DNA from 4 places in the Proteocatella sp. QWL-06 genome. Region 1 is predicted to be linked to each of the others. Evidence: riboswitches for the same ligand, from Rfam matches in the RefSeq annotation. Region 1 holds a riboswitch; each other region holds the start of a gene.
What was found. A riboswitch is a leader RNA that binds a small molecule or an ion and turns the genes downstream of it on or off. The one in region 1 is predicted to bind S-adenosylmethionine.

Region 1 (5,973 bases):
CACATATGCTTCGCCTGTCATAATAACGAGTGAATACAGAAAGACTTCTCCGGGACAGTCATCGGTATCTTCGGTGACGCTCACTGAGGTCGTTATAGAGGCAGATACTGTGAGAGAGATAAGGACAGGAAAACCGGGAGTCAGCATCCCTGTGAACGGGTATGTCATAGCGGCAAGCGGCACCAGAGGAGATCAGCTGGCATCATCATTTTCGGCTGGGGACAGGCTTGAGCTCAGCACCTCCATGCAGGACAGCTATCCTGATCTTAAGGAAGTCGCGGGCGGAGGGACTGTAATACTTAAGGATGGAATGCTTGCGCCAATAACGCACAAGATAGCGGGCAGGTCACAGAGGACTGCGATTGGCATAACCTACGACAGAAAGCTGGTATTCATGACTGCCGACGGTAGAAAGAGCCCTTATATAGGTATGACGGAGACCGAGGTAGCAGACTTTCTGAGGACCCAGAATGTCAGGGACGCCATGATGTTTGACGGCGGAGGCTCGACGGAGATGATCGTCAATGGAAAGATAACCAATGATCTTGCATCTGAAAGAAAGATAGTAAATGGAATGGCCATTGTCAACAACAGGACGAGAGGCTCTCTCAGCAAGCTTGAGGCAGTGCTGGAGACAAAGAATATAGTTCAGGGAGATCGGGTAAAGCTTGCGGTACAAGGATTTGACAGCAGCATGAACCCTGTTGCGACATCGGGGATAACTGTAAGTGGAAACGGCATAAATGTAGAATATAAGGACGGATATGTCACCTTCAAATCCGGTGGAAACGGAAGCATAATCGTAAGATCCGGAAGTGCGAGCGCCGTTATATCTCTGAATGTGGCATCCGTTAATGCGAAAGACCCAAGACGCGTGGACTCAATGCCAGCCTATGATACTGCAATAGTTCCGGATTCGCTCAAGGACAAGAAGGATGTATTCTCGCAGGCCATTAATGGAGTGCTTGTGAATAAGATAAACGGCAGTGCAAAGCTTGCGGTGAATTATTTCAACAAGAATCAGGAGCTGAGCGATGCAATAAAGACAGCAAAGGAATCGGTATACAAGGGCGCTCAGTATGTGGAAAATGACTCGGTAAGATATGTAGGACTCGACACCTCGGCAGGCATAAGCGGCACTTCGGGGCAGTGGAAGTCTGTAAAGGATGCGCTTTCTTCATCCAACAAGAATGTTGTGATCATGATGAGCACATCGATGAATCTTTCGGTATCTGAAAAGACCGTGCTCAGGAATCTGCTTCAGGAGGCTTCGGCTTCAAAGAACATATTCGTAATCACTAAGGGCAGTGAATATTCTTCATATGCCATTGGAAATGTCAGCTATATAACGCTCAGGGATTTCTCTACAGTTAAGGCAGGCAAGGAAGAGGACTACAGATACCTGGTATTTAAGAAAACCGCAAATGGCCTGAATTACGGCTTCCAGAGTCTACTGCAGTAAAAAAATATATAAATTTCAAAAAAGTTATTGACATGCATGTTTCGATATATTAAAATAAAGCAAATGAATATTCTTGATGCCTTATCAAGAGCGGTGGAGGGAGTGGCCCTGTGAAACCCGGCAACCAGCAGAAATGTATGGTGCTAATTCCTGCAAAATTTAATTTTGGCAGATGAGGTTTGTTAATGACAATACATTAATCCTCTTTGCTGTGGCAAAAGAGGATTTTTTATGTAGATTCATCATTTGAGAGAGTTGGTTTTTATTTTTATTTATTGTATAACAAAAGGAGAACAGAAGAAAAAATGAGAAGACTATTCACTTCAGAATCAGTTACAGAAGGGCATCCAGACAAGATTTGCGATCAGGTTTCAGACGCGATTCTAGATGCGATTTTTGCCAAGGATCCAAATGCCAGAGTAGCTTGCGAAACAGCGGTTACTACAGGTATGGTAATGGTTATGGGAGAGGTTTCTACAGAGACTTATGTAGATATTCAAACAATAGTTAGAGAGACAGTAAAAGAAATAGGATATGACAGAGGAAAATATGGATTCGATGCAGACACATGCTGCGTACTGAATGCGATTCATGAGCAGAGTGCTGATATAGCTATGGGAGTTGATCAGGCTCTTGAGCACAAGACTGGAGAAATGAAAGAATCAGAAATAGAAGCTGTTGGAGCTGGAGACCAGGGAATCATGTTTGGTTTTGCATGTGACGAGACTCCAGAGCTTATGCCGCTTCCTATATCGCTTGCTCACAAGCTTGCAAGAAGACTTTCAGAAGTAAGAAAGAACGGAACTCTTGATTATCTTAGACCAGACGGAAAAACTCAGGTTACGGTTGAATACGATGATAACGGACCAGTAAGAATAGATACAGTGCTTATTTCTACTCAGCATGCAGAGAGTGTTTCTCTTGAGCAGATCAAGAAGGACCTCATGGAGCATGTAATAACTCCAATCATAGATCCGGCAATGCTTGATGAAAATACAAAATACCTTGTAAACCCTACAGGAAGATTCGTAATCGGAGGACCTCACGGGGATGCAGGAGTTACAGGAAGAAAGATAATCGTTGACACTTACGGCGGATACTCAAGACACGGCGGCGGAGCGTTCTCAGGAAAAGATCCTACAAAGGTTGACAGATCGGCTGCATACGCTGCAAGATGGGTTGCAAAGAACGTTGTAGCAGCAGGACTTGCAAAGAAATGTGAAGTTCAGCTTGCATACGCAATCGGAGTGGCAAGTCCGGTATCTATACTTGTTGATACTTTTGGAACAGGAATCGTTGGAGATGACAAGATTGCTGAGATCATCAACAAGAATTTCGACCTCAGACCAGGAGCGATAATCAAGGAGCTAAGACTGAGAAGACCTATCTACAAAAAGACAGCTGCTTACGGACACTTCGGAAGAACTGACATAGATGCACCGTGGGAAGAACTTGATAAGGTAGATGCTCTGAAAGCGAGCCTCTAACATGAAAAAAATCGTAGTTTTTGGAAGTCCGCACTGACCAGGCTGCGAACCTGTAAAAGAGTTGCTTTTACAAAATGAGATAAAATTCGCATATGTCAATATCACAGAAAGCATGTTTGCACTCAAGCAGTTTCTTAAATACAGAGACAGCAGAGCAGACTTTGACAGGATAAAGAAAATGGGAGCTGTAGGCATACCATGCATAGTGGTGGAAGGCGAAGAGTTTTATTTTGAGGATCAGATTGAAGAGTTTCTTAAGTCTGTGAAATGAAAAAAGGTATATAATATAAACTTAAGCATTGAAAACCCTTCCAGTTTATTGAGATCAATAAGCGGAAGGGTTTTGCTGCTTTATTTGCAGTGCTTCTGTATCAGTCGGTTGGCCTTGCTTTGTGAAATGGAAAGGTGTTTTGCGAGCTTGTAGGAACTGTTATGCAGTTTATAGCATTCTCTTACTACGAAAGCTTCGTACTGGCTCATATGGTCGTCAAGGGTGCCGTTTTCGGAAATGCAGGTGAAGCTGGTGTTTTTCGCCTGAACGGCTTCTGAAGCGGTGGCAATGTTGCTGCATTTGATTATATCTGGTGGCAGATCGGCTGCTTCGATAGTGTCCTTAACTGACCTTACCATCAGGAATTCAACAATGTGCTCCAGCTCTCTAATGTTTCCGGGCCAGTCGTAAGCTATGAGCACCTTCTTTGCATCAGCAGAGAAACCTGTGTTTATGTCATACTTTTTATTAAAATAGAGAGTGAATGAATCTATAAGTGCTTTTATGTCTTCGGGGTGTTCGGCCAGAGGCGGGATATTTATTACCGCGACAGCTATCCTGTAGTAAAGGTCTTCCCTGAATTTTTTTTGCAGGACCAGGTTATAAAGATCCTTGTTTGTAGCTGTTATTATACGTATATTGGCAGTTTTTGCCTGGGTGGCGCCTACGGGTCGGTAAGTCTTGTCCTGGATAAGCTCAAGCAGCTTGCCCTGAAGGTGGAAAGGGAGCTCGCCTATTTCATCTATAAAAAGCGTGCCTCCATCGGCGATTTCCACGAGTCCTTTTTTTCCGCCTGAAAGAGCGCCGGTGAAAGCGCCTTTGTCATAGCCGAACAATTCCGACTCAATGAGGTTTTCGGGAAGCGCAGCACAGTTTATGGTTATAAACTGATTGGAGCGGCGCAGGCTTTCTGTGTGGATTTTCTTTGCGATGGAGCTTTTTCCGGTGCCTGACTTGCCGAGCAGCAGAATCGTAATATCTCTGTTGGAAATATTTGTCAGTATGGAATAGAGCTCGGTCATTGACTTGCTGTGCAGCTTCAGATTCGGTTTTTCGAGTTTAAAGGCCTCGATGCTGGATGAAGCTCTGTATTTTTCCAGCTCGTTGCGGGCATCCTCGAGCTCGTGATTCAGTCTGTTATGATCGTGCATTTCGGAAAGAACTCCATATATCGAAGTGATATCAGCAAGGTCATCCATGACAGGTACCAGCTTGAGTGAATATTTCTTGTTTTTGGACCAGGCTTCGCAGTTGACTTCTTTTTTTGTCTTAAGGAGTATTTTAAATGAATTCTCATTGATATCGAAGCTGTTAAGGATTGAAATGATGCTTTCGTGCTCTGAGGCGAGCATATCTTTGAGGAAATGGTTTATGAATGTCAGTTTCCCATATTTGTCTGAAATAAAGATACCGTTCTCAAGATTTTGAAAAATATTCTTGGACAGATTTTCTGTATCTGACAGTCCGAAAGTATAAACGATGCTGTCAGTGGTATGGTCCTTATGTAAATCCATGGATGACAGGTACGGAAGATAGTATTTTATTGGTTTTCCGGCAGAAATAGCGACTTTGAGCAGCCTTGACGCATGGGTATTGTGTGAGATTATGATATTGTCCTTGTCCGTGATTATGATTCCGGCTTTCAGGCTTCTTATTTCTTCGAATCGGTTCATTTGTTACCTCTGAGTATATTTTGACTTGTTTTATTGAATTATAGCATTGTTGAAATATTAAATCAAGGACACGAGTTGTTTTTGACTTGTATATAATTCGGAAGTGATGTAAAATATAAGAAAAAATATAAAGGGTGATTTTATGGAATATAATGATTATGATTTACATATCAGGGAACTTATGGATGGATTCAGAAAAATAGAGCAGGAGATTTCTGGGGAAATTGAGGATGTATGCAGCTTCATATTCAACAACCCGGAGCTCAGCGGAGAAGAATATGTTTGTTCCGCATTTCTTGCAGATATCATGGAGAGTCATGGGTTTTTCGTTGAAACGAATTACTGTGACTATGATACGGCATTCAGGGCTGAATTTGTTCTGGGGAATGGCGAAGGACCGTGCATAGCTTTTATTGCAGAATATGATGCTCTTCCTGTTGTCTTTTCGGTGGAAAATGAACGTAAAAAGGGGAGCGGCAAGATTATAAAGCCGGGGCATACATGCGGTCACAACTGGATAGCTGCAGCGGCTGTCGGAGCAAGCCTGGGGATTTCAAAGCTGAAGGGGCTGGACGGGCGCGTCGTGCTTATTGGCACTCCCGCTGAAGAAACTGTGGGAAGCAAGGTTGATATGGTGAAAGCAGGAGCCTTTGATGATGTCGATATCGTAATAGAACCTCATCTTGAAAGTTTTACTGATATCAACTGCACTGCGCTTGCGCTTGATGCCCTGGAATTCAGATTTTATGGAAAAGCAACGCATGCAGCGTCATATCCATACAAAGGCATAAATGCACTTGATTCTGTCCAGCTTATGTTTGCCGGGGTTAATGCCCTGAGACAGCAGCTGAGAGAGGATGTGAAGATATGTGGAATAATAACGTCTGGAGGAGAGGCCTCGAATATTATTCCGGACTATGCGTCATGCAGGTATACGATAAGGGCGAAGGACAGGCTTTCGCTTAATGAAGTCACTCAGAAGATCATAAACTGCGCAAGAGGTGCGGAGCTTATGACGGGGGCTATATTGGAGTATGATTTTTTTGAAAACCAGACTGATGACATACTCAATGTGGATAT
Region 2 (5,973 bases), 940 kb from region 1:
CTGTCCTTTGCGGCTCTCAGCTGCTCAGCTACCGACTTTATCTCGCGCTTCGGCTTTCCGGATACGCCCAGGTCTTCACATATTTCCTCAAACCTGTCCTCTATCTGATGGATTACCTGCTCTTTTTCCTTCGTGAGCGAGAATTCCTTCTTCTGCAGCTCTCTTATCTGTTCTTTGACAGTTTCCTTAACGCTCTGGATGTTGTGGGCATAACCTAGCATATCTGTCACCTTCACGTCTCCGTCATACCTCTTTCCAGGGGCTGATACCACTATATAGCTCCTGTCATCCTGGGACAGGATGATGTCCTTTACCTTGTTGAACTGCGATGCGTCTGCCAGTGAGGTCCCCCCAAACTTGGCCACTACTTTTTTGGTTATATTGTCTATGTCAAATGGAGTCTCCTGATATACACAGTAATTGAGCCAGTTGCTGAAAAGAAGGTTCCCATGAGATTTCCACCTTACCATTATTCCCTGCTCCGGATCATCGTTTCTGTAGTAGTTCGCCGGCACGTCTACTGGCGTGCCTTTTGCAAGGTCTCTTCTGTATTCCCTGTCAATCGTGTCTTCATCATACTCACTGTGTCCCGACACGAATATGAGTCTGTTATCTCTGGTTGCGGCTATGTGCACTCCAGCTTCATCCGATCTGGCTATTATCTCAAGGTCCTCTATCTTCTGTATATCTTCTTCTCTGCAGTAGGTGTATCTTGACTGCGGAGCATAAAAGAACCTGTCGAACCCTCTTGTAAGGACGCTGTCTGCCACAACTTCATTTTCATATACCCCGGACAGCTTTTTATCCATCTGGTGCTTCTCTATACCGTAATAGTGATACATCGCTGCCTGGGAGGCCCAGCATATGAACATCGTGGAATAGACGTGCTCTCTCGCATAATCCATTATTTCCTTAAGCTCTTCCCAGTAGCTCACCTGCCTGTAATCAAGCTTTTCAACCGGAGCTCCCGTAACTATCATGGCGTCATACTTGCTTCCTCTTATCTCATCAAAGGTCTTGTAGAATTTTTCAAGATGCTCTCTGCTTGTATTTTTGCTTTCATGAGAGCTTGTCCTTATGAGATCCACATTTACCTGAAGCGCTGTATTTGAAAGCATCCTCAGAAGCTGCGTCTCAGTCTCTATCTTCGTCGGCATGAGGTTTATTATAGCTACCCTTAGAGGCCTTATGTCCTGAGTCTGGGCTCTGGTTTCGTTCATTACGAAAATCTTTTCTTTATTCAATATCTCTTTTGCTGGCAAATCATATGGTATTAATACTGGCACGTCTTCTCACCTCTTCTGTTTATTCTGTTGCCTGTTATGCTCTAAGCGCCTGATCCAGGTCTGCAAGAATGTCGTCTATGTTCTCTATCCCTACTGACAGCCTTATCATGTCGGGCTTTATCCCTGCCTTGATCTGCTGTTCCTGCGAAAGCTGTCTGTGAGTCATGCTTGCCGGATGGAGCACGTGTGTCCTTATGTCACCCACGTGAACTACAAGGCTTGCAAGCTCAAGGCTGTCAATGAATTTCTTTCCGGATTCAACTCCACCCTTTACTCCAAATGCGATTATTCCGCTGGCTCCTCCAGGAAGATATTTTCTGGCAAGATCAAAGCTCTGCGATGATTCCAGAAGCGGGTAGTTTACCCATGAAACATTTGGATGGCTCTCAAGAAATCTTGCCGCAGCAAGCGCATTGCTGCTGTGTCTCTCCATCCTTAGCGCAAGAGTCTCTACTCCGAGATTTGTAAGGAATGCATTGAAAGGGCTCATTGTACTTCCCATGTCTCTGAGAAACGCTACTCTGGCCTTCGTGATGTAGGCTGCTGCTCCAAATTTTTCTGTATAGCTTAGTCCATGATAGCTCGGATCCGCTTCTGTAAGGTGAGGGAATTTTCCACTCGACTTCCAGTCGAATTTTCCACTGTCAACAATTATCCCGCCAACGCTTGTAGCATGTCCGTCAATATATTTTGTAGTCGAGTGAGTGACAATGTCTGCGCCAAACTCAAACGGCCTGCAAAGATATGGCGTTGCAAAAGTATTGTCGATCACTAGAGGTATACTGTTCTCATGTGCTATTTCTGCTATTCTTTGTATGTCCAGCACATCTACCCCCGGATTTCCTATCGTCTCTCCGAATATAAGCTTCGTGTTTGCCTGTATTTTTGAAGATATCTCTCTGTCATCAGCTCTGTGATCGACGAAGGTAACCTCTATGCCCATCTTTTTGAGCGTCGAAGTGAAAAGAGTGAATGTCCCGCCGTACAGGTTCGACATCGCCAGTACATGCTCTCCTGCGTTGCATATAGTCAGGATGGCTATAAGATTTGCCGCCTGTCCTGAAGAAGTTGCCATAGCACCAACGCCGCCTTCCATTTCGGCAATCTTCTTTTCGAGAGCCTCCACCGTAGGATTGCTTATTCTTGAATACATGTGACCTGCCGCCTCAAGATCGAACAGCTTTGCCACCTCGTCTGCCTCGTCATATTTATATGTCGTTGACTGGAATATCGGAAGTATTCTTGGTTCTCCGTTTTTTGGCTCATAGCCTCCCTGTATGCAGATTGTTTCCTGTGCATATTTTTTCATTTTAGTTTCCACCTTTCTGTGACTTTTATTTTATATTGTTTCATTCCGTGCAGCTAAAATATGGTATAAAAAAGCCACACTCTTATAAGTGCGGCTATAGTATATATCTATCAGGCTACACTTATCTTTCAGACATAATGCCTGCTGGAATTAGCACTAGCTTTCGCTTTGCCGGGTTTCTAAGGGCCAGTCCCTCCACCACTCTTGATAAGTTTGTTTTTTCTGGGTATTCAATTGTATTTGTTTCAACATCGTTTTTACTATAATACTATAGTTCTCCAAATATTGCAAACAGTTTTTTATTAAATTATTTTTATAGTTTAGAAATAATCGTTAAATTCCGACATCTTTTACGGATATGAAATCATAGCCTGAGTTGCTGCTTCCCTTTAAATAAACGATTGCCCATCTATTTGAATCGGGTAATATAAATCCGTTATAGCTTATGTTGATGCCCGAAATATATTCAGTAAAAAATTTTTCAATCTCGGCTTTTTCTCTCAGAACCTTTACAGATTCCTTTACATCTACAGTCTGTGGATAATCTGGTTTTGCACTGGCAGAGTCATCATATGAATACAGCTCTATATATTCAACCATGTCCTCAGAAAAATCCGTTTCTATGCGGTATCCGAGTGACGCCAGTACGCTCAGCGTCTTTATATATTCCCTGAAGACAGGAACCTCTATCCGCCTCTGTGAATCCTGAGCATATCTGCCCTTTATATCATCCTGAACGAAAAATGTGAGCAGCGCTACAGGACTGTTGTTTTTCAGCTTTGAGGAGCTCATGTTTATAAGATCATTCTGAGCCGCGCTCAGGAGCGCTTTCATTTTTTCACTGCCTCTTATTTCAGATTCATAGGAATTCTTGTTATCCGGATTCACAAAACCCGGAAACTCAGCTGTCGCCTTTATTATCTCCTCTGGTTTTAAGCTCATCAGAGGATAGTATCTGTATTTGAATTCCGAAGTATCGTAAATATCTGCAAATACCTCAAGCGCGGATGCAGCAGGGGCATGGCTGTAGTACCTCGTAAGACTCTTTCCGTCCTTCAGATTATATTTCACCGCCAACTGGAAATGATCGCCTGATACAAAATTCTTGTCTGACTCATGTTTTTCCTGATTTTTAACCGAAATTTCTGCGATTTCCGTTACCGCCTTTATCGTATCCGGATTTGAAAGCCTTATGCTCTCCATTCTGTCAATCTCATCATAATCAGCCAGATTGTAGCTCGCATAAGAGTCAAAGCTCACTGGATTTATGGACACGGATTCGATGCTGCCCGTCTCAGGTATCCTCATGTCATAGCCTGCTACGTCTCTGTCCATTACGAGAAATGCGATCGCAAGCGCGCACATCAGTATGACAAGCTTTCCCTTATTGCGAAATATGCGCTTCATGTCAAAGCTGAGAAGGCATTCCAGTATGCAGTGGCCTACAAAGCCGCTGAATACAAGTCCGAATATCATCCAGCTTCGGCCCTGGCCAACCTCATTGAATATAAGACCCCCAGCCATGGTTCCTGCCGTAAGTACCATATATTTAACGGTTTCAAGAAGCCTGTTTCTTATTATCGATTTCCCTGCTGATTCTGATGGCCTCAGGTTGAATATATATACATTGAGGAGTATTATGCAGGCAAGAACAAGCACGTTTGCGGTCATAGTAAAGCTGAAGCTCTCCATTTCCATGAAAAGGCTCGTTACGGGTGAAAGATTCATGATAAGGTCATCAGTAAATACTGCCCTAGCATAGAAGGTACTGAAGAAGAATTTCATGTATTCGCTGAAAAGCACCAGGAACAGCTGAACATACTCAAGGATAACGAATGTCATCAGCACGTGTATGAGCCTGGTTCCAGTGATCAGCCCTGCCAGTATGCTCACAGAGAAGATAAGGTTGAAGTATACCGTATTCATGACAAAGTTCCTCAGCAGCTCCAGATAATCGATATCGGCGCCAAAGCCTATGACAGAAATCACTGCTGCTGCAAGGAATAGATTCCCAAGATATATTATGACAAAGCTTATATTCCCCGCAAGGAAATTGCTGAGAAATATCCTTGTCCTGCTCACAGGAAGCGAGTGGTAGAGATCCACCTGTTTTTTTGAATGCATGTAGGAATAGAATGCCCATCCCATTACAAGCGCCGCTATTATGAGCGTAACCTTGAAAATCATGTTTTGCTGACCGAGTATCCTTGTGACATACTCTGCCGCCTGCTCCCTGCTGGCATATTTTTCTCCAATATCGGAAACAAATCTCTGAAATATAAGTGCAGCCTGGATTGGAAACGTAAACAGACAGCTTACAAGAAACAATGCGCTTACCCATATATTCTGAACAAGCCTGTCCTTTACCATCTTAAGGCTAAAGTATAATCGATTTGATATCATAACCGGCAACCTCCGTCTCTGTAATGAATATTTCCTCAAGCGACAGAGGCAGCACCTCATAGAAAAGAGGCTTCATGCTTTCAATCCTGCTTACCAGGTCCTTGCTGTTTCCCTTTGAAACGACTGTATAAAGCGATGCCCTTCTGTCAAGCTTCAGGATTTCTATGCCTTTTTCCTCAAAATCCGATTTTTCCAGATCCTTGTTGAAAACGCACTGCAGCTTCTGGAGCTCAAGCTTCATCTCGATGATGTCCTTGGAAAGAAGCACCCCTCCCTTGTGCAGAAGCCCCACGTGGTCGCAGATGTCTTCAAGCTCCCTCAGGTTGTGAGATGCTATTACAGGAGTTATCCCTCTGTTCTTTATGTCCTCTCTCAGGAGGCTCTTTACTGCCTGCCTTGCTACCGGATCTAGTCCGTCAAATGTTTCGTCACAGAGAATATAGTCAGTCATGCTGCACAGTCCAAGGATCACGGAAAGCTGCTTCTTCATTCCCTTTGAGAAAGTATCCGTTTTTCTTGAAGGATCAAGGTCAAAATCGTTCATCAGCTTCCTGAATCTGTCCTTCGAGAAATTCTTATAGAAAAAAGAATAGAACTCCATCATTTCAAGTGGCGTAGAGTTTTTGATGAAGTACTGCTCATCAGATATGTAGAAAACCTTCTGTTTTATTGCAGTATTTTCATATACAGGGTGCTCTTCAAGCAGTATGCTGCCGCAGTCTGGCTTGATTATCCCGCTTATTATTCTCATGAGCGTGGATTTTCCGGCTCCATTTGAGCCCACCAGCCCGAATATGGATTCTGGCCTGATATTCAGTGTTATATTGTCCAAAGCCTTTATATCATCAAATTTCTTTGATACATTGCATATTTCGATCAACTTATTCAAGCTCCTTTCATATAGTCATACATTTTAATTATAACATAAGAAACTTGATAATATGGATTTAAGATAAAAAAAGGGACGTCCCTTTC
Region 3 (5,973 bases), 270 kb from region 1:
TACCTCAAATTTGTTCTCAAGTATTCCCTTGAGCTTGATTATCTCGCTTTTCCAGAGCTGGAAGCCTTCCTTTGTAGCCTGGCTGTTTGGAAGCTCCATTACGTGAACATCCTTGAACTCACCAAGATATTCATACATTTTTTTCTTTCCGTCACATGTAGTCTCTCCAACCACTATGTCTGAGAAGTAGAAGAATGGACATTTGTCTGTTTTTCCAAAACCATAGCTTGATTTTATGAGAGGACACAGGTTTTTCGGAAGGTCTGCTTCTGCCTCCTGGATTGTCTCGTCTGATGTAGCGCATAATGACACCACTGCTGCTCCAAATGCCAGTGGAAGCTCCTGAGGCATGTATGTACAGAATGTTCCTACCATAGGAACGTTCTTTTCCTTAAGGTTTTTTGCTGCTATGAAGCCATTTCTTCTTGCCTCTGCAAATTCGTCAAATATCTCCGGAAGTTCTTTTCTAAGTTCCATAATCAATCTCCTTTTCTAACATCAATATAAGCATAAATCTCTGTATCAAACTTCATTTTATATCACCTGCATCTGAGTGTCTAATCGAAAAAACGTATCGCATCAATAAAGTCTTTCTATCGCACCAGCTACCTTTAAGATGCGCTGTAGAGGTTTTTTGTTGACTTGAGCGGGATATGCTGATATAATATATTTTAGCCCAACAGGCTTTTGCAACAGGAATCGGTGAACCGTGTCAGGATCGGAAGATAGCAGCACTAAGTCGAGCCCCCTGTGTGCGGAAACAACCTGTTGGGTTATCTATTTTCATTGAAAGGAGATATGACTGGCATATCCGGTCATAAAAACGATCATGCAACAAGCTCTATACAGGATTTACAGACCTAAAAACTTTGACGAGATATATGGCCAGGACCAGATAGTTTCCATACTGAAGAATCAGCTGGAAAACGGCAATCTGAGCCATGCATACCTTTTCTGCGGTCCAAGAGGAACTGGAAAGACTTCTACTGCAAAGGTATTCGCCTCTGCCATAAACGGCGGCATCGATATCGATACGGTTGAGCTTGACGCTGCTTCAAACAACTCCGTGGATAATGTCAGAGATATCAGAGACAACCTTGCTTTTGCTCCGACTTCAGGAAAATACAAGATATACATAATAGACGAGGTCCACATGCTGTCCGCGGCGGCTTTCAATGCTCTGCTCAAGACTCTGGAGGAACCTCCTTCGCACGTTATATTCATTCTTGCGACGACTGAGCCTCAGAAGATTCCACAGACTGTGCTTTCAAGATGTCAGAGATTTGATTTCCGAAAGATTGAGAAGGATGTACTAGTGCAAAGACTCTCTGACGTGCTCGCGCAGGAAGGAAAGGACTTTGAGTCAGAGGCGCTTGAATTCATCGCCTTAAAGAGCGAGGGCGGCCTCAGGGATGCCTTAAGCATTCTTGACAAGGCGCTTTCATACGGAGATCTCACAATGGAGAACCTTCTGCAGGTACTTGGAGAGATTCACTCGGACAACTATCTTTCGATGCTTAAGGCAATAATGGCCCACAATACTCGTGATGCCATAATGGTACTGGGCAGCATAGAAAAGTCAGGCATGGACCCGAGGATATTCGCACTTGAGCTCATAAACTTCATGAAGCAGGTAATACTGGAGTTCAACGACGTAAAGCAGGATAACCCGAATGTCAGCCAGGCAGCGCAGATATGCACGGATGAAATTGCGGCAAATATAATAGAGGACTTATCCACAACCTGCAGCAACATGCGCTATTCTCCACAGCCACAGGTGCTCCTGCTTGCCGATATAGTGAGGATAACAGGCACCAGATATGATGCAATAGGCTCAAACCGTTATGTCAGCGAGGATATAAGGGCTGAGTTCGCTCTGATGAACTCCGAAATAAGAAGGCTTGAGACCCTTGTCCAGGGCCTTGAAAGCAGGCTTTCTGAGATCGAAAATAATCCACAGCTACCTGTGGGTAATATTGAAGGCAGTGTGGAAAACAGCGGCCGCATGGCTGTAACAAGCCATACAAAAGGACCTTCATCTTCGAAATCTCCTTCAAGGGTTTCCACGAAGAAGATAGAGCGGGTAGAGATAAGCGATGATGAAAAAGCTGAGCTTGACAGAGTCTACGATGCCATCCCGGTTCTTTATGAAGAACTCAGGGCCGTAAAGCAGGCACAGCTCGCTGCACTTATAAGGGAAGGAAAGCCTGAAAGGTTTTTTGATGACAACATCTTCTTCTGCTTTGAGGAAAAGAACATATTCCACAAGAACATGCTCGAGACTCAGGACATAAATAATTCCGTCGAGAAAATACTCAGCAAGCTCCTGAAAAGGAATATAGCCGTGCAGTATATACTTTACAGCGAGCTTTCATCAATAAAATCAAAGAAGATATCAGATGAGGAAAAGCTCATTGAAAAGCTTTCCGAGACATTCCCGGATGTAAATATCGATATAAAGCCTTAGGTTTGAAAATTATAAAAAAATTACAAAAAAACTATTTACAAATTTGTCCATATTGATTATAATGAGTGAAGAGTGAATAAATAAGGGTTCACTCCCCCTAATTATTGAACCTTATTAATACCCCCTTTTTTAAAAATCGAGTTACCCCGCTCGATTTTTTACTGTCAAAAATTATTTACAACTTAATAAAAATTTTCTTATTTAGAGAGATGGAGGGAAATGGCCCTGAGAAGTCTCGGCAACCTTCACTACGGTGAAAAGGTGCCAAATCCATCAGATTTTATCGCCTGCGTGTGCTCGCAGTGGTAAAGATCTGAGAGATAAGAGAAGATATAGAGCTTTAATTCTGTGCCTTCTCTTGGAGAAGGCTTTTTTAATGCAGTAAACTTCTCGCTGCGACAAATATATTATTTTTTCAGGAGGAAAATCAAAAAAGATGAACAAAATTAAGACAGATAGCAACCCAAAATCAAGCGTGGCGGCGCTGCTTCCAATTCTGGTATTTCTGCTCCTTTTCTTTGGAACAGGACTGATATTCAACGACTTCTACAAGATGCCTGCAATAGTCGGATTTCTTGCGGCACTTTTTGTAGCTTTCGTTCAGAACAGAAGCATGAGCTTTGATGAAAAGCTTTCAGTTATGAGCCGTGGAGCCGGTCACGAAAATATAATGATAATGGCGCTCATATTTCTTCTTGCAGGAGCCTTTTCAGGGGCTGTAAAGGCTGCAGGCGGAGTTGAGAGCACTGTAAATCTTGGACTTTCGATACTCCCATCAAATATAGCCGTAATGGGACTTTTCCTTATAGGCTGCTTCATTTCGCTTTCCATGGGAACTTCGATGGGAACTATTGCCGCACTTTCCCCGATTGCAGTTGGAATAAGCGAAAAGACAGGTTTTGGAATAGAGCTTTGCATAGGCGCAGTCGTATGCGGAGCGATGTTCGGAGACAACCTGTCCATGATATCCGACACTACGATAGCGGCCGTAAGGACTCAGGGCTGCCTTATGAAGGATAAATTCAGACAGAACTTCTTTATAGTTCTTCCTGCTGCCATCATAACGGCTGCGATATTTCTTATCAGGACTTCAGGAGGATCCTTTACAGTAGATCAGAACCTCGATTACAGCATACTCAGGATACTCCCTTATGTGATCGTTCTCGCCGGAGCGCTTTCCGGAATGAATGTATTTGCGCTTCTTGTGCTTGGAACCGTACTTTCGCTCGGAGTAGGGGTGTTTCAGGGAACATTCGCATTCAGCGAGGTTTTTGGAATCATAGGCGAAGGTGTTTCAGGGATGTTTGAGATAACCGTCCTTTCAATAATAATCGGAGGTACGGTCGAACTTGTGAAGGAAAACGGAGGCATAAATGCTATCCTTAATGTAATAAAATCAAAGGTGAACAGCGCCAAGGGCGCCGAGTTTGGAATAGCAGTCCTGGCATCAGCAGTTGATATGTGTACAGCCAACAACACGGTAGCCATCGTCATGGCTGGCCCTATCGCAAAGGAGATAAGCGATGAATTCGGCGTGGATCCCAAGAGAAGCGCCTCAATACTTGATATATTCACCTCGGTATTCCAGGGCCTTATCCCATATGGCGCTCAGCTGCTTACAGCTGCATCTCTTACCGGAATCACGCCTTTTCAAATCATTCCTAACCTCTACTACCCTGTCCTAATGGGAATCAGCGCTGTGATCTTCATAGCCGTGAGAAAGGAAGTCAGAGTTACGGAGGCAGAGTCGGCTGCATAAAAATGCTGCTGAGACTGCAATTACAGAGATGTAGAGCATAGGATAGAATATATTAAGAACAGTATAGGAGTAGGATGAGCTTCGAAATTGCAGAATTATCAGCCTGAAAAGGCTGAGAAGAGCTGCCGAAAGCGCAAATCCTGCTCCTTTTGTGTTGCCTTTTATTTTGCTCCTGAACAGCCTTTCTGCAAGCAGTACAGCCGCTATTATTAATATTGCTGCTGATGCCTCCATGAGCTGGGCAGGATATACCCTTATTTCAGGGCTCCCGAAAAACTGTGATATCAGCGGGCTTGCAGCAAGCTCCGCCTGCTCCTTTAATGGAAGCGGCACTGAAAATGATGATTTTGTCATCTTTCCGTAGCAGCATCCGTTCAGAAAACATCCGATCTTCATGACAAAGTAGCTCAGCAGGAAAGGAAAGGTCAGGCGGTCCATAAGCTCCAAAAAATCTGCCTTGAGCCTGTAAGATGATATGTACAATGCCATAAATGAAGCTGCCATTCCTCCATATAAAGAGAAGTAACCGCTTTTCATGATGAAAAGCGGTATTCCTGCCTCCGTATATTTCTTATAGTTTATGACATAGTTAAGAATCCTTGCTCCCAGGAGGAAGCTTGCGCCTGTCACTGCGCATATAAAAGCTGCCGTTCTTCTTCCAGTACCCATCCTTATGAGCTGTACATAGGCCATGGCAAGGCCTGTCGCGATGCTCAGCCATACGAACAGATCATATGTGTGTATGTGTATCTGAGCGCCCATTGCGCTGAAATTTATCTCCGGAAGCATGACTCCTCCTTTTTCCCAACATTTTCTATATATCTATTTCTTTCCAACCATTCTTATATCCAGTGTCCCTTTTTTATATCCTTCCTCTATGAAGGTAATCATGCCTCCGCCCTCTGCAGTTATCTCGCCTTCCGGGGATTTTTTCATGTTGAGGCTGATGGATATATTCGATTCCTCATATAATATGCTCGCCTTGAATACTCCATCCTTATACGTCGCCGTACCGCTTACAGGGTCTGCCGGCTCGGCTTCAAGGTCTTCTCCGGTCTCCTTGTTTACCCCTCCCGAAACTCCGAATATGAGAGTGGCATTCTCCTCATCGATCTTTCTGACATCGAATATGCACTTGAGCTTTGCAACCCTTATCATCTCAGCTATGGCAGGTCCAAGGTCGCACTCTCCTTCTTCTGCGGATTCTTCAGCTGCCGGTGGATTAGGAAAATCAAGGTATACCTCTGACCACGGCCCTGAAATCTCATCCATGGTCGGCTTTGATTCTTTTAGGTTTATGCGGGTCTCAGGGAATGATATCCTGAATGGAATCTCCTTCACTGGCTCATCTGTATCAGGGTCTGCCGAAGGTTCGAACAGGAGCAGCTTGTCCGGCGCCCCTGACTGTATATGTCCAAGCGGCGTGAATACGGTCCTTACCGTACCATCTTCCTTTACCTTACCTGTCCAATTTGGCTTGTACACGTTTTCGGCAAGAGGTGCGAATCTCACCGTGTAGCCTGCATACTCTGAAGTCTCATTTTCCTTGATATTTTCAGTTATGAGGACATCTATTTTCTTGTTGAGATAGTTCTTGAGGCTTATCAGCTCTTTTCTGTATTCTTCCATGAGCTGTGCGGTTATCTTCTGCTCCAGACGATTGAACACGGTCTCCTGCATCGTAGCTACCAGTTCAGCTTTTGCAGCAGCTGAAATTTCTTTCTTAAGCCCTTCGCTGAGGCCTCCA
Region 4 (5,973 bases), 730 kb from region 1:
TGTTCCCTTCTCTGCGTTGAAGTCGTCAAGGTACGGCTTGTGCTGGAAGAAGTTCGCATCCACATCTCCTGCGTCTACTACAAGGTTTGGCTGAACATAGTCAGTGAATTCCACTACCTCAAGCTCATATCCCTGCTCCGCAAGAGTTTCCTTTACCTGTGAGAGTATCTCTGCATGAGGCACAGGAGAAGCCGCTACGGTTATCTTTCCCTTTGCTTCCTGCGCCGGTTCCTGCGTATCTGCCGCCTGGTCGCTGCTCTGGCATCCTGCAAAAACTGTGAGTGATAATGCTGCAGCAAGTACTGCTATACCTGTTTTTTTGAATTTTTTCATGATTGTTTCTCCTTTATCTTTATCATATTTATATTTTCAGTTATCATATTTCAGTTTCCATTAGTTTTTCTTTTTGCTTATCTTACTCTCTTGTCGGTCTTTGCCGCTATCCTCATCCCGATGAACTGCATCACCTGCATAAGCACCACGAGCAGTATCACCGTTATCAGCATTATGTCATACTGGTATCTGTTGTATCCGTATCTTATAGCGATATCCCCGAGGCCCCCGCCTCCAACGACTCCTGCCATCGCCGAGTAGCTCAGTATAGTCCCCAGCGCTATCGTGGAGCCGACTATAAGGGAAGTCTTCGCCTCTGCTATCAGCACCTTCGTCACTATGGTCGAAAGGGAAGCTCCCATGCTCTGCGCCGCTTCGATCACTCCTGGATCAACTTCGTGGAGCGAGGATTCAATCAGCCTTGCAATGAAAGGCGTAGAAGCAATCACGAGCGGCACTATCGTCGCCGTAGAGCCGTAGCTTTTTCCGGCTATGAGCACCGTCAGCGGAATCACCGCTATGAGTAGTATCAGGAAAGGCACAGACCTTCCGATGTTGACTACTATGTCCAGCAGCCTGTACAGGGCCGCCATCGGATGCAGACCGTCTTTTTTAGTTATCACGAGTGCGATCCCGATCGGGAAGGCAAACAGATATGAGAATACAGCTGACACGAAGGTCATGTAGAGCGTATCTCTCGTGCCCTCCAAAAGCATTGTAAATACTTCATTACTTAACATAATCCCTCAGCTCCTCTACATTCACATTTCTGCTCTTCAAATAATTTATGACCTTGTCGCCCTGCAGCCTGTCCTCAGGCAGCTGCAGTATCATCTGCCCGAAGGCCTGTCCCTTGATGTCGTTCGTATCTGCAAAAAGTATGTTCACCGGCGTCCTGCACTCCAGGATCATGTTTGCAATGACCGGCTCAAAGGATGATTTTCCGTCAAACACTATTCTTATGCATCTCTTTCCGGTCATCTCGTCCACCGTCGCGCTGCTGCTGTTGTGATATACCAGCTTTCTGGCAGCCTCCGTCTTTGGATTCGAGAACACATCCTCCACCCTGCCGCTTTCTGCGAGGCTTCCTTTGTCCACGATCGCGATATAGTCGCATATCTCTTCGACGACGGACATCTCGTGGGTTATTATCACGATCGTTATGCCCAGCTTCTTGTTGATGTCCTTGAGCAGCTCCAGTATCGAGCGTGTGGTTGTTGGATCCAGCGCGCTCGTCGCCTCATCGCAGAGAAGTATCTCCGGATTTGTCGCAAGGGCCCTTGCAATCGCCACCCTCTGCTTCTGCCCTCCGCTCAGCTGAGACGGATACGCCAGCCGCTTGTCCGAGAGCCCTACAAGCTCCAGCAGCTCAGCAGCCCTTTCTCTTGCCTGAGCCTTTGGTACGCCTCCGATCTCAAGCGGGAAGCAGATGTTGTCCTCGACATTTCTCTGCATCAGCAGATTGAACTGCTGAAATATCATCCCCACCTTCTGCCTTACCGATCTCAGCTCCCTGTCATTCAGAGCCGAAAGATCCCTGCCACCTATGATGACCGTTCCCCCCGTCGGCTTTTCGAGGAAATTGATGCACCTTACCAGTGTGCTCTTGCCCGCGCCGCTCATGCCTATTATTCCGTATATGTCGCCTTTGTTTATATCTAGGTTTATACCCGAAAGTGCAGTCACCTTGCTGCCGCTCGTGCCAAAAAATTCTTTCTCCAGATTCCTTATCTGGATAAGTGGTGCTCCCATATGTCCCTCCTTTACTGCTTGGTTGAATTACCTGATTTTAGAAAATTGAAATAAAAAAAACCTCCTCAGAAGAGAAGGTCACAATTCAACCGTCTCCTCATCTTCCAAAGATTTCTCTTTGACGGAATTAGCACCTTGCAGCAGGCTGCAGGTTGCCGAGACTTCACAGGGCCGATCCCTCTGTCTCTCTTGATAAGAAGTTTTGATATTTAATTCATGTTTCATATGTTACAATAATAAATCTTAATTGTCAACCCTTTTTTCGCAATGTTGAAAAAAAACAGAAAATATGTTATTTTGAAAAGAGTATAAAATACAGATAGCAGAAAGGAAGCACCCATGATCACACTACCCGAAAAAATTTCACTCGCAAACCTCCCGACCAGGACCTACAAGCTCCAGAAGCTTTCAGAAAATCTAGGGAAAAACATCTACATAAAAAGAGACGACGAGACTGGAATAGAGCTGTCCGGAAACAAGGTAAGAAAGCTCGAATTCGCAGCCGCAGAGGCCCTGTCTCGGGGAGCTAACGCACTTATAACCTGCGGAGGAATCCAGTCCAACCACGCAAGGGCCACCGCAGTAGCCGCAGTAAAGCTCGGCATGAAATCCATACTCGTGCTCAGGGAATCTGAAAAGACTGCCATCGAAGGCAATCACCTGCTAGACCTCATAGTCGGCGCAGACGTCAGATTCATAAGCGCGGAGGACTATGTCCTCAGAAGATTCGAGATAATGGAGGACATAAAAAAAGATCTCGAGGCCAGCGGCGAAAAGGGATACATCCTTCCCGAGGGCGCATCCAACGGCATAGGGCTGTTCGGATATATAAACGCGATGAAGGAGATCCAACAGCAGGAAGACGAGCTCGGCATAAGATTCGACGCCGTGGTTTCATGCGTAGGCTCATCCGGCACATATGCAGGCCTTGCAGTCGGCGCGAAGCTCTACAACATGAAATGCGACGTAATAGGCTTCAACATAGCAGACACCGCCCCGAACTTCCAGAAAAGAGCCTTCGGATATATCGAAGAGTGCTGCAGCTACCTCGAGGGAGTGACCCCAGAGAACCTCGGCATAACCCCTGAGAGCCTCATAATAACAGACGGCTACGCAGGCAAAGGCTATGCTCTCAACGTTCCCGCAGACTTTGAATTCATAAAGGAATTCGCAAGACTCGAAGGAATATTCCTCGACCCCGTATACACAGGAAAGACCCTCAAAGGCATGGTCTCAGAGATAGCAAAATCCAACTTCGGCCTGTCCCCAAACAATCCCATGGCGGATTTCTCAGACTACAGGAACATCCTCTTCATCCACACCGGAGGGCTGTATGGCCTGTTCCCAAAGGCAGATGAGATGAGCTTCTAGGAATCTGTTGATACAGATATATTTTCGCAAAAATGTGCAGCTTCGAATAAGACGAGGCTGCACATTTCAAGTTAGTACATATTATTTTGATTTAGAAGATTAGGAATCCTGCAGCAATGACAACTCCCGAAAACAGAAGCGTAATTACACAGTAACCCATTATATCTTTTGCAGAAAGTCCCGCTATACCAAGAGCAGGAAGCGCCCAGAAAGGCTGAATCATGTTGGTCCACGCATCACCCCAGGCAATGGCCATCGCAGTCTTTGCCGCCGGCACCCCGATTTCAAGTCCCGCAGGCATCATTATAGGGCCCTGAACCGCCCACTGACCTCCACCTGAAGGAACAAAGAAGTTTACTATACCCGCACTGAGGAAAGTGAACAGCGGGAATGTAGTAGTCGTAGCTATTCCCACGAAGAAGGTAGATATAACTCCTGCAAGCGAAACCCCTGCAACCGCACCCGTCATCATGCCCTGAATACCAGCATAGAATGGGAACTGAAGCAGTATTCCCGAGCAGCTCTTTGCCGAATCAGCAAACGCATCGATGTATCTCTTGAGGTTTCCATGAAGCAGTATGCCCGCAAACATGAATATAAAGTTAACAAAGTTTAGGTTAAGCGAATTGAGCTTGTTGAGCGCGATATTGTATATGATGTATGCAAATCCAAGAATAAGTACTATAGCCCATATTATCCTGCTGTGCTCAAGCTTGTCCGCAGGAGTCTCTATCTTGTATACCTTTTCCGCATCTTCAACGAGAAGCGCCGCATCAACCTCTATCGTATGCTCCTTGTCCGGCATCATAGCCCTGCACACGAATGGAAGCCCTAATATTATTATAGCGGATATGGTAAGATTCATAGGCGAAAATATCGTAAGCGAAGTAGGTATAGCCGCAGTCACTACCCCACCTGTGTTTGCAACCACGCCGTCAGCGCCTACAGCCGCAACTCCAAGCGGAATAGATCCAGACATCCCACCATGCCATACAACGAATCCAGAATAAGCCGAAGCTATAAGAAGCCTGTAGTCAACGCCCTTGACCTGCTTTGCGATCTCCTTCGCAAGAAGCGCCCCTATAACAAGTCCAAATCCCCAGTTGATCCAGCAGCATACCGCAGAAACAAAGGCAGTTATCATTATGGCTCTCGATGGAGTCTGAGCAGTAGAAGCAATGCTCCTGAGCCCCTTCTTGAAAACCCCGGCAGAAGCCATGGTATTCCCAAGCACGAGCACCATAGCCATCTGCATAGAGAAAGAAAGCAGACCCCAGAAACCGTTAGCCCAGTGAAGCATCATGTCAAGCGGCCCCTGACCCGTCATGCCGATCCCCGCAGCAAACACGATGAAAGTAAGGATAATCGCGAATAAAAAAGGATCTGGCAGGTATTTGTTCATAACACTGACACATCCGTTGGTAAATTTTTTGAACATGGTAATCCTCCTTCTCAGTAAAACTGAAATACTAAAGAAAAAATATTACAAGTAAGTAATAGAATAAAATTAGGGTAAAAAATATAGGCCAGGAGCCCAGAATCGGTTTATCAAGTTAAAATGATTGCTTGATTATTCTGTCCCCTGCCCTAATTATAGACCCATTGTTATTTAGATGTCAATAGTGTAGGTTAACTATTTATACATTTGTATCTATATTGCGGCCCAGATGTGGCGTCAGAGAATTATCTGATGCCTTTGCCGTAGAGCTTTCTAGCATACTGGCTAAATCAGAAGCCTGTCCTTTCGCCGTATCCATTGCCATCTTCATGACAGAGATACTGGCCTGCTGTGCCACCTTCATCTGGCTTAACCCCATTGATAATGCTGCTATGTCCATGTAAGGTCCTCCTTTATCCTCGTTTTCATATCTATAAGTTTTCACTATACAATCCAGATAATCCATTTTACCTAAATATAATACTTAGATTGCATTACCAAAATATTCATCTTAATAAGATTTTCTTGAGTAGAGTTCTGTTTAGAAAACTATTTTACAGAAAAAAATCTTTTGTGTATTCAACTTCTATTTGATTAACGCAGTCACATTTAGGACAATTAACCATTACTTCAAGAGGATAATTATACCCCTCATGGGTCTTGATTTTATTTATTGCAAATGGTTGAGTTGCATAAATAGGGATTTTTTCCACCTCAAATTTACTATATTGTATATTTTGAGGTACGATGCTCATCCACTCAAAATCCACATTACATCTTGTACACTTGTTATTTTGACTAATTTTCACCTTGGATATCCACCTCTCCATTTAAGTTAAAGAGCCAGGAGAAATATCTCCTGGCTCTTATTAATCATTTTAAATATCGACAAATTATCTAAGAAGTTGTAGTACTCCCTGTGGCGCTTGGTTAGCTTGAGCAAGCATAGCCTGAGCAGCCTGAGTTAATATATTATTCTTAGTTAGGTTCATCATCTCTTTCGCCATATCTACATCTCTAATCCTTGATTCTGCAGCTTGTAGGTTTTCTTGAGTAGCATCTTGATTTTTAATAACATG

Region 2: another riboswitch for S-adenosylmethionine. It lies ahead of AC4PGZ_RS01150 (O-acetylhomoserine aminocarboxypropyltransferase/cysteine synthase family protein); the one in region 1 lies ahead of metK (methionine adenosyltransferase).
Region 3: another riboswitch for S-adenosylmethionine. It lies ahead of AC4PGZ_RS10945 (Na+/H+ antiporter NhaC family protein); the one in region 1 lies ahead of metK (methionine adenosyltransferase).
Region 4: another riboswitch for S-adenosylmethionine. It lies ahead of AC4PGZ_RS00205 (methionine ABC transporter ATP-binding protein); the one in region 1 lies ahead of metK (methionine adenosyltransferase).

The regions. Positions count from the first base shown of each region.
Region 1 is NZ_CM178755.1:2,006,275-2,012,247, reverse strand. Features, by position in the region: gene AC4PGZ_RS09685 (phosphodiester glycosidase family protein) at 1-1,462, shown strand, start outside; SAM riboswitch class I at 1,541-1,641, shown strand; gene metK (methionine adenosyltransferase) at 1,768-2,949, shown strand; gene AC4PGZ_RS09675 (hypothetical protein) at 3,062-3,220, shown strand; gene AC4PGZ_RS09670 (sigma-54 interaction domain-containing protein) at 3,301-4,893, opposite strand; gene AC4PGZ_RS09665 (M20 family metallopeptidase) at 5,036-5,973, shown strand, end outside.
Region 2 is NZ_CM178755.1:242,510-248,482, reverse strand. Features, by position in the region: gene metA (homoserine O-acetyltransferase MetA) at 1-1,286, opposite strand, end outside; gene AC4PGZ_RS01150 (O-acetylhomoserine aminocarboxypropyltransferase/cysteine synthase family protein) at 1,321-2,595, opposite strand; SAM riboswitch class I at 2,714-2,809, opposite strand; gene AC4PGZ_RS01145 (DUF6449 domain-containing protein) at 2,929-4,998, opposite strand; gene AC4PGZ_RS01140 (ABC transporter ATP-binding protein) at 4,973-5,887, opposite strand.
Region 3 is NZ_CM178755.1:2,280,002-2,285,974, forward strand. Features, by position in the region: gene AC4PGZ_RS10930 (double-cubane-cluster-containing anaerobic reductase) at 1-477, opposite strand, end outside; RNA gene ffs (signal recognition particle sRNA small type) at 678-774, shown strand; gene dnaX (DNA polymerase III subunit gamma/tau) at 830-2,467, shown strand; SAM riboswitch class I at 2,662-2,794, shown strand; gene AC4PGZ_RS10945 (Na+/H+ antiporter NhaC family protein) at 2,904-4,226, shown strand; gene AC4PGZ_RS10950 (prolipoprotein diacylglyceryl transferase family protein) at 4,149-5,015, opposite strand; gene AC4PGZ_RS10955 (hypothetical protein) at 5,049-5,973, opposite strand, start outside.
Region 4 is NZ_CM178755.1:31,842-37,814, reverse strand. Features, by position in the region: gene AC4PGZ_RS00215 (MetQ/NlpA family ABC transporter substrate-binding protein) at 1-333, opposite strand, end outside; gene AC4PGZ_RS00210 (methionine ABC transporter permease) at 411-1,073, opposite strand; gene AC4PGZ_RS00205 (methionine ABC transporter ATP-binding protein) at 1,063-2,085, opposite strand; SAM riboswitch class I at 2,180-2,284, opposite strand; gene AC4PGZ_RS00200 (D-cysteine desulfhydrase family protein) at 2,425-3,456, shown strand; gene AC4PGZ_RS00195 (short-chain fatty acid transporter) at 3,548-4,894, opposite strand; gene AC4PGZ_RS00190 (YjfB family protein) at 5,094-5,339, opposite strand; gene AC4PGZ_RS00185 (hypothetical protein) at 5,449-5,703, opposite strand; gene AC4PGZ_RS00180 (flagellin N-terminal helical domain-containing protein) at 5,788-5,973, opposite strand, start outside.